DNA from 3 places in the Vibrio sp. 10N.261.46.E11 genome. Region 2 is predicted to be linked to each of the others. Evidence: predicted binding sites of a transcription regulator. Region 2 holds the regulator's gene; each other region holds the start of a gene.
What was found. Region 2 encodes CRP, which controls carbon source genes, mostly activating them, when cyclic AMP is high. Its sites were predicted from a motif close to TGTGANNNNNNTCACA; they were not measured.
Positions count from the first base shown of each region.

Region 1 (3,287 bases), on a different contig from region 2:
CTGAGCTACGCCAAAGAGTGGCTTCCTGCGGCTAATCGTTCTGGTGAACGCAGTGGTGAATTTAATCGTGCCTTGGATGACTATTTGCTTGGTGCGACTTATCCATTGGAGCTTGACCTAGTTGAACTGCAGCGTTTCTGGCGCTTACCAGTGCAATACTTCTTTAATCGCCGTCTAAAAGTGGTGTTTGAGCCACCGCTTCCGGTAATGGAGGACGATGAGCCGTTCGTGCTTAATGGTTTAGAGAGTTTCCAACTTAAGGATGCTTTGCTGCAGGTGTTGCTGGATAACCCTGAAAGGGCGGATGAAGCGGTTCGCTTGTTTGTCTCTGAGCAAAAAGCCCAAGGTCGATTACCGGTTGGCGCTTTTGGCGACATTGAATTTGAAACCAACCGAGTTCAAGCAGAAGACTTAGCCAAAGAGATTCGATTTGTAAGTGGGCAGCCACAGCAAGACCTTGAGGTAAATATTGAGTTTGACGTATTAGGAGAAGGGAAACCTGTTCGTTTGATGGGTTGGCTTACTCAAAATTATCAATCAGGTCTAGTGCGTTTTCGTAGCGGTAAAATACGCTCTCAAGATTATTTGGCAGCGTGGATTGATCATCTATGTTGTGCTGTGGTTGGACACGGGAAAACGACCCATATTATTGGCTACGACAGAAAAGAGGGCGTTGTTCACCAAACGCTACAACCTATCGGCGATGCGCAGCAAGCGAAGAGCTTGTTGGCTGAGTTAGTACGACTGTTTTATCAAGGCATGACAGCACCGCTACCTTACTTCCCGAAAACCGCATTGGCTGGCGTTGAAGCGGGTTTTAGCCGTGGTAAATGGGTCGATGACGAAGAAAAGTCACTTAAGAAAATGGCCGATACTTTTAATGATAGCTTCGCCTTTACCGGTGAGGGCAGAGACACCTACATCTCTCGAATTTGGCCTAAGTGGGATGATGAACTGGCTGCTGAGTCGCGTATGTATTCAACGCTTGTATTACAGGCGGCAAGGTTGGCGGCTGCCGATCTGGAAGATCAGGAGTAGGTGGTTGTGATCGGTAAGATCAATAGCGTGCGCGCTAAATTAATGAAAGACCAAAGAGAGTGGCTGGTAAACATTTGGGACGCTTACTTTCCAGGTGAAGGGAATCAAGGTGAAGGGAATCAAGGTGAAGAAAAGCAAGGTACAGGAAATAAAGTGGCCGCCAGTAAATCATTATTAGTGTAGGGCGTTCGCTGTACGGCCACAGGTCAGAGGGACCATTATTCTGTGGTTCAAAGTAACGCCGTAAAGTACAAAACTCGTACGCGCCCCTGAATTCGTGGGCGCATAGTAGCGAGGCGATCTGAATTGATCCGTGAGAGAGATCGCACTAACTATTAACAAATTAGCGTAGGACGTAAATTGAATGACGTTTTCCACGCTAGGTCACATTTATAGCAATAGTCACATTTTTAACAGACTCATCTATCAAAAGGCAGTAAGGCATGACGACCACAAGCAGTGTTCAGGTAATCACTCCACAGACACTCGATACCATGACGTTTCCACTTCATGGCGCGCGTTTAATTGAAGCATCAGCGGGTACGGGTAAAACATTTACCATCGCTGGCTTGTACTTGCGCCTACTGCTCGGGCACGGCACGGCTGCACCACAAGGTGATCTGACGGAAGCTACCCGACACCACGAGCCGTTAACCGTAGACCAAATTCTGGTGGTGACCTTTACCGAAGCGGCAACTGCAGAGCTGCGCGATCGTATCCGTGCGCGAATCCATGACGCTCGGATTGCGTTTGCTCGCGGGCAAAGTGATGACCCAGTGATTGCTCCTTTGTTGCAAGAGATCGAAGACCACGCTGGTGCTGCAAAAACACTGCTCAATGCGGAAAGGCAAATGGATGAAGCAGCGGTATACACCATTCACGGCTTCTGTCAGCGAATGTTGACTCAAAATGCCTTCGAGTCAGGAAGCCGATTTGATAATGAATTTGTGACCGATGAAAGCCATCTGAAAGCGCAAGTGGTTGCCGATTATTGGCGTAAACAGTTCTACCCATTGCCAATTCAACTGGCTGGTGAGGTTCGTAATATCTGGGGCTCACCCGCTGCATTGTTAGCTGACGTAAATCGTTATCTGACGGGTTCTCCATTGAAGTTAACCGTAGAAGCGATGTCGGGCGACCTGCAAACTCTGCACAACCAGAACCTAGACAAAGTGAAGCAACTTAAGGCGTTGTGGTGTGAGTCTGAAGCGGACTTTTTGGCTTTGATCTCTGGCTCGGATGTGAATAAACGCAGTTACACCAAGAAGTCGCTGCCGACATGGTTAGAAGCGGTGACGGCATGGGCGCAGAGCGACACCCATGACTATCAATACCCAGACAAATTAGAGAAGTTCTCGCAAGCCACTTTAATCGAGAAAACACCGAAAGGCACCGCACCTCAGCATGCCGTTTTCGAAGCGATTGAAGATTTCTTAAATTCTCCAGCAGATCTAAAAGCTCCATTGTTGGCGCACGCGATTACCCATTGTCGAACCATGTTAGCTAAGGCTAAACAGCAGAAACAGTGGCTATCGTTTGATGACTTGCTGACTCAGTTATCTGCATCGATTGATGTGGATGATCAATCACTGCTGGTGGAGAGAATCCGCACCTTATACCCAGTGGCGATGATCGATGAATTCCAAGATACCGATCCGCTGCAATACAGTATTTTTAGCCGAATCTACCTCGATAACCCGCAGTGTGGCTTGTTTATGATCGGTGACCCGAAGCAGGCTATCTATGGCTTCCGCGGCGCAGATATCTTTACCTATATCAAAGCGAGAAACCAAGTTAGTGCTCACTACACCTTAGGCACCAACTGGCGTTCGAGTGCAGATATGGTCAGCGCGGTAAACCAAGTGTTTATGAATTCGGATAGCCCGTTTATCTACGATCAAGACATTCCATTCTTACCCGTTGCTGCTAGCCCATCGGCTGATAAACGCCAATGGGTGATGAACGGAGAAACCCAGCATGCACTGACCTTTTGGCTACAAGAAGCGGAAGATAAGCCATTGCCGAAAGGCGAATATCACAAAGCCATGGCCGAGGCGACAGCGAGTCAAATTCAAACCATTCTGACCGCTTCTCAAAACCAGCAAGCCTATTTTGATAACGGTAAAAAACAACATGCCGTGAATGCGGGTGACATTGCTGTTTTGGTTCGAACCGGTAGTGAAGGTCGTCTGATCAAGAACGCGTTGTCTGAACAAGGCATTGCGAGCGTGTACTTGTCTAACCGAGAT
Region 1 covers NZ_JBFRQW010000028.1:11,798-15,084, reverse strand. The annotation lists gene recC (exodeoxyribonuclease V subunit gamma) at 1-1,038, shown strand, start outside; gene AB4407_RS09720 (hypothetical protein) at 1,039-1,221, shown strand; gene recB (exodeoxyribonuclease V subunit beta) at 1,482-3,287, shown strand, end outside.
Region 1: a site for CRP is predicted at 1,351-1,366, ahead of recB (exodeoxyribonuclease V subunit beta). Genes of this name have one in related genera too.

Region 2 (3,287 bases):
ATTAAAGAATTCGTGCTGCGTGAAGGTACAGACTACGGTGACATAGAAGTTTCACTGCAAAACAAAATTGACCAAGTGAAACATCAATTAGCCTCAGGAGAAGTGAGTATCGTGTTTTCTGAGCTGCATGAAACCGTTGATATTCAAGTCACAAAACGCTTCTAGGCTGCGCTCATAAAGGAGCCGTGTTATAGTGGTAAACGATTGCTAACAAGTAAGTTACTCAAAAGACAAGGGTTGTCATGTCCGCTAAACATCCAATTATTGCGGTGACGGGTTCATCTGGAGCCGGCACCACCACTACCTCAGAAGCCTTCCGAAAAATGTTCAATATGATGGACGTGAAGGCAGCTTGGGTTGAAGGGGATAGTTTCCATCGCTTCACTCGACCAGAGATGGATGTCGAGATCCGTAAGGCGCGCGAGCAAGGTAAGCACATCAGCTACTTTGGTCCACAAGCTAACGATTTTGGTGCATTAGAAGATTTCTTCCGTCAATACGGCAATGAAGGCACGGGAAAAGTCCGTAGCTATCTGCATACCTTCGATGAAGCCGTGCCTTACAACCAAATGCCCGGCACCTTTACGCCATGGCAAGAGATCCCTGAAAACTCAGATGTGATGTTCTACGAAGGTCTTCACGGTGGCGTGGTCGATGGTGACATCAATGTTTCTCAACACGTCGATCTGCTTATCGGCATGGTACCTATCGTAAACTTGGAGTGGATCCAGAAATTCGTTCGTGACACACGCGATCGTGGTCACTCTCGCGAAGCGGTGATGGATTCTATTGTTCGCTCAATGGATGATTACCTTAACTACATTACCCCGCAGTTTTCGCGAACTCATATCAACTTTCAGCGTGTCCCTACCGTAGATACATCGAATCCACTGAATGCAAAAGGGATTCCAAGTTTAGACGAAAGCTTCGTGGTTATACGGTTGCGCGGCATCAAAAACGTCGATTTCCCTTACTTGTTGGCTATGATTGACGGCTCATTTATGTCACGTCATAACACACTTGTGGTGCCAGGAGGCAAGATGAGTTTTGCTATGGAGCTCATTGTAAGGCCTATTCTGCAACAACTTATAGAAACCGGGAAAATAGGCTAACAAAACAACATTCTGGTTGATTACTTTTCATACCGTGATCATGTGCACAATTTTGCGTAAAAAATCGTAGCTTGGTCACGATTAAAATCAAGAAATAGTACCTGAAAAAGGATACTATTCTTAAACGAAACACAAGATAGCTTGCAGCGCTCAACGAGTGCTCTTATCCTAGCTACGTCAATTCAGGCTTAGCTAAAATATGGAAAGCGGCAAGCATACCCTGCAGAGGAAGTAAGATATTATGGTTCTAGGTAAACCCCAAACCGATCCAACATTAGAGTGGTTCCTTTCACACTGTCATATTCATAAGTACCCTTCAAAAAGTACTTTGATTCATGCTGGTGAAAAGGCAGAAACCTTGTACTACATCGTTAAAGGTTCTGTGGCAGTTCTTATCAAAGACGAAGAAGGTAAGGAAATGATTCTTTCTTACCTAAACCAAGGCGACTTCATCGGTGAGCTTGGCTTGTTCGAAGAAGACCAAGAGCGTACTGCATGGGTTCGTGCAAAATCTCCTTGTGAAGTAGCTGAGATTTCTTTCAAGAAATTCCGTCAACTTATCCAAGTGAACCCAGATATCCTAATGCGCCTTTCAGCGCAAATGGCAAACCGTCTACAAGTAACTAGCCAAAAGGTTGGTGACTTAGCGTTCCTTGACGTAACAGGTCGTATCGCTCAAACGCTACTAAACCTAGCAAAACAGCCAGATGCAATGACTCACCCTGACGGCATGCAAATCAAGATCACTCGTCAAGAGATTGGCCAGATTGTTGGTTGTTCTCGTGAGACCGTTGGTCGTATCTTGAAGATGCTAGAAGAGCAGAACCTAATTTCTGCACACGGTAAGACTATCGTGGTATACGGCACTCGTTAATCTCGATTAACTGAGCCAAAAATTTGAAAGCCACCAAATGCAAATTTGGTGGCTTTTTTGTTTTCTCAAGAGCTAGAGAGCAGATGCGAATGGGACACTTACAACTTCCAAACGTAAGCACTCTCGATGCGAAGCGTACCCGCACCTCTAGGGCAAAGCCCGTGCTCTTATGTTTCTTTAACCATTGGTGCTTTCAAAGATCTTGTCAGCTGATGCCGCGACAAATCCGGTATAAAGCTCACCATTGGCCATCGCATAACGCTTAGCGAACTCATAGAAGCCGCCAGGAATCATCTCATTACCTTCAACAAATGAAACTGGGACTTTGTCTGCCATTGTTGATGATTGCTCTAATAAGACCTCTGGAGAGCCTTTCACCTCGCCGCCAGATGCATTGATAGTGAAACCCGATTCGCTCAAATAGTCATTCACTGACTGTACTTCATCAAAGGCGTTAAGTTGATTTACGCTCACCGTAAAGTGGTTGGCACCGTAACCATGAGCCGCTAGCCAAGAAGCGTATTCACTCTCTTTTGCTAGCACTTGGAAATCTGCGAAGCTCAAATCCCAAAGACGACCACCAAACAAGAATTCATGACCTTGCAGTTTGCTAGCATCCACTTGATCAACCAACTTAGCAACGATCTGTTGTAAGTCGCTTGAACACTCTTCGACCTTCAACTCACTAATGAACACTTTTGGTTGTTTTGGATCTGGATGCTCGTAATGCTTAGCCACTAGCTTCTTGCTCTCAAACAAGTAATCGCCACATGCCTTGTAACCTAACTCAAGGAAAGGCTTGGCCAGTGTTTCAATCCCCAGCGGTGCAACATTGAAAGTACGCAGTGCAATATGATCATTAATCAGGGCTTCGTCTTCTTTCAGCAAGTGATGTACTTTCTCAGCCGATGGACAAAGCCTGTGAATGTAATCGTCCCATAGTGATTTAAAGAGTAGATCGGGCGTCATGGTGACTCCTTGTCAGAGGTTCTAGCAAGCTAGTAATTTGGATTAGAAAGGGAGAGGCTGGACATAGAGTCAGCAGCCATCAGCCTGTGACATACTTGTTCTATTATTATCTACCGCCCAATCTAGGTGTCGGACGTGGGTGAAAAGAGGAAGCGATAACACCGCTTCCTTATTACACAATCAATGAATCTGTTACTCATGAACCTAGAGCTCATAAGCTTATGATTCATCAAGTTAAAGCTTAAGAACCAAAACTACAGCTCAATACCTGGGCTAAATGTCGCTGGCAGTTGGGTTTCACCACCTTCCATTGACGCCATTGGGTAAGCACA
Region 2 covers NZ_JBFRQW010000031.1:16,472-19,758, forward strand. The annotation lists gene AB4407_RS10275 (YheU family protein) at 1-165, shown strand, start outside; gene AB4407_RS10280 (phosphoribulokinase) at 243-1,112, shown strand; gene crp (cAMP-activated global transcriptional regulator CRP) at 1,354-1,986, shown strand; gene AB4407_RS10290 (DUF1338 domain-containing protein) at 2,164-2,955, opposite strand; gene astD (succinylglutamate-semialdehyde dehydrogenase) at 3,210-3,287, opposite strand, start outside.

Region 3 (3,287 bases), on a different contig from region 2:
AGGCAGATCTTCTAGAGAGAAACCTGCGGCTTCGTGGCGGCGTAGAATATCGCGAACTGACGCTGCTGAGTGGAAGTACTGCTGCATTAAACGCAGTGTCTTACCTTTCTCGTGGTTGTCGTTCGGGTAAAGTACTTTAGTGATGTTACCTGCATCGATTAGCGCGTGTTGCGCTTCGAAGTAATCACCGTTGTTAAAGCTTGCTAGTGAGAATGGTGCGATTGCCTGACATTCCCAAAGACGCAATGGGTAAACCGTGTTTGACTCGTAACCTACGATAGGTAGATCCCAAGGCATTGCTTTTACTTCCATACCTGGAACCCAAGTACGAACTTCTTTACCGTCGATGAATTCAACTTCTACATGACCGTAAAAACCAATGTGTTGTGCTAGCTCTGGACGAGCTACTTCCCATGGGTAACCTTCAACACCACGCCATGCGTCTGGTGCTTCTTGTTGACGACCATCTTGGAAAGACTGTTTGAATAGGCCGTATTCGTAGTGAAGACCGTAGCCTACTGTTGGGTACTCTTGAGCTGCACAAGAATCCATGAAACAAGCAGCAAGACGACCGAGACCACCATTACCTAGCGATGGATCGCGTTCTTCTTCTAGAAGGTCAGTTAGGTTTTGGCCTAGCTCTTCCATTGCATGAGTAATCTGTTCGTACAGACCCATGCTGATCAGGTTGTTACCTGTTAGACGACCAATCAAAAACTCTAATGAAAGGTAGTTAACGCTCTTCGCGTTTTTGATTTTTTCATCATTTTCAGTTTCTAGCAGATCAAATGTTGTCAATTCTGCTAGCGCACGCCCCATTGCTAGGTACCATGCGCGGCTATCTGCGTTTTCAATCGTTGTTGCGTAAGTTGCAGATAAATGCTTTTTAACGCTTTCTTGGAACGACACTTTATCGAAAGTTTTTTGCTGAGTTGGTTTCATTTCAGAAATCTCGCTTTTAATAGTTCTAATTCATCTGTGACATATCGTGCATGGTCACCATTAACTAAACATCCTCCCGTTAATACGACTAACTAGGAGTAGATGAGAGGGCGTAGGGGGCGTACCGATGTAAGGTTAGTGATCTGACTCTCATGTTCTAACTTCGAACAAAAAGTTGGAGTGACTAAGATCACAAGCTCCCGTTCGATAACTTAACTTCAATTGATGTGAGTTTTATTTAACCGGAATAAACTGATTAGCAAATCTGAGTTTGAGATCACGAAATTATTTCCCACATATCATCTTTTGCATAAATTTCAGTGTAAGACCGAACAAAGTCACATTCACAAACCACCACACAACGTGAGCAAAGTCTCAAATTAAGGGCGTAGAAAGCCAAAAACATGCAAGACCGCAAGGTTTCTGAGGAGAATCATAGTCGGTGCCATTTTTCTTCACGTAACATAAGCACAGACTTAAGTAATTAGGCAGATGTGATTGGGCAACTCTTTTACGGTTTTAGAATCCCCAGAACATAGGCCACGGAATAGGTGAAAAACTTCGACATGTGGATCCCTTCGAAACTGACTCGTCCCGGCCGCTTACACAATGCAATCCTACGACCTAGGGTTCTCGATCTGCTCCAAAACGCAGATTGCTATAAGCTTGTATTGTTCCGTTCTCCTGCGGGCTATGGCAAGACCACCATGGCTGCACAGTGGCTGTTAGATAAGCCGAATGTGGGTTGGTACAGCATCGATGATAGTGACAACGATGCCTTCCGTTTTATCAACTACCTACTCCAATCACTCAATAAAGCGACTCAAAATTCCTGTCCCAATGCCCAAAAACTGGCAGAGAAACGACAGTTTTCATCGCTGCATTCTTTATTGAGCGAAGTATTCGCCGAGATGTCGGCCTATCATCATGAATGTTTTCTTGTTTTAGACGACTACCATTTAGTCAACAATGATGACATTCAAGAAGCAATGCGCTTTTTCCTCAAACACATGCCCGACAATCTCACGCTAGTTGTAACCAGTCGTGGTACACCACCCCTAGGTACGGCAAACCTTCGCGTTCGAGACTTAATGATCGAATTAGGTAATGACTCGCTGGCTTTTGATACCGAAGAGACCACACGCTTTTTTAATCAGCGTGTTGCCGATGGTATTGATGACACAACGGCAGACAGTATTTGTACCTATGTAGAGGGTTGGCCTTCTGCACTTCAACTTATTGCGCTGCAAGCTCAACATCAAAAGCGTACGCTTGCACAGTCTGCGGAGTCTTTCTCCCACTTAAATCAAGCCCACCTGTGGGACTATTTGGTTGAAGAGGTTTTCGACCTGTTAGACCAAGAAACTCGACAGTTCTTGATGCAGTGTTCAGTGCTTGATCACTTCAACGACGAACTGGTTTGTGCGCTAACGCAGCGTGAAGACGCACTGGGTATGATCGAATCATTAAATCGATTCGGTTTATTCATCTATCCGCTTGAAGGCGAAAAGAACTGGTATCGTTTCCATAACCTGTTTGGTGAGTTTTTGGCACATGAGCGTCAAGCTCGAATTCCTCAACAAGAAGCAGAGTTGCACCGAAGTGCCGCGAAGGCGTGGATTAAACAAGACACACCACACCAAGCACTACGCCATGCACAGCGCGCTGAAGACCCAGAACTGATCATTCAAATACTGACTGATCACGGTTGGCCGATGTTCAACCAAGGTGAGCTTTCCTCTTTAGAGATGGCGATCAAGCAACTGACTACGGATCAACTCTATAGCGACCCTAAACTGTCTATGCTACGAGCTTGGCTAGCACAAAGTCAGCACCGCTACGAACAAGTAGGAACATTATTGGAAGAGGCTGAAACTCAATATCAAGCTCGAAATATTGAACTCGATACTCAGCAGCAAGGGCAATACAACGCGCTACGCGCGCAAGTTGCGATCAACAGCAATGAACCTGAAAAAGCCTTAGAATTGGCAGAGCTTTCGCTAAGTCAGCTGAACACCACCGTTTATCGTAGTCGTATTGTTGCGACCTCTGTTGTTGGTGAAGTCAATCACGTAATGGGCAACTTAAGCCGTGCACTGCCAATGATGCAGCAAACAGAAAAACTTGCACGCCAGTACCAAGTTTACCACCAAGCGCTTTGGGCAATTCTACAGCAGAGCGAGATTTTAATTGCACAGGGTTACGTTCAAGCGGCATTCGAGCTGCAAGACAGTGCGTTCAAATTGATCGAAGAACACCAACTAAAATACGTGCCTCTGCATGAATTCTTACTGCGTGTTAGAGCGCAAATATTCTGGTGTTGGAACCGACTAGATGAAGCGGAA
Region 3 covers NZ_JBFRQW010000002.1:190,988-194,274, reverse strand. The annotation lists gene AB4407_RS01280 (glycogen/starch/alpha-glucan phosphorylase) at 1-942, opposite strand, end outside; gene malT (HTH-type transcriptional regulator MalT) at 1,509-3,287, shown strand, end outside.
Region 3: a site for CRP is predicted at 1,305-1,320, ahead of malT (HTH-type transcriptional regulator MalT). Genes of this name have one in related genera too.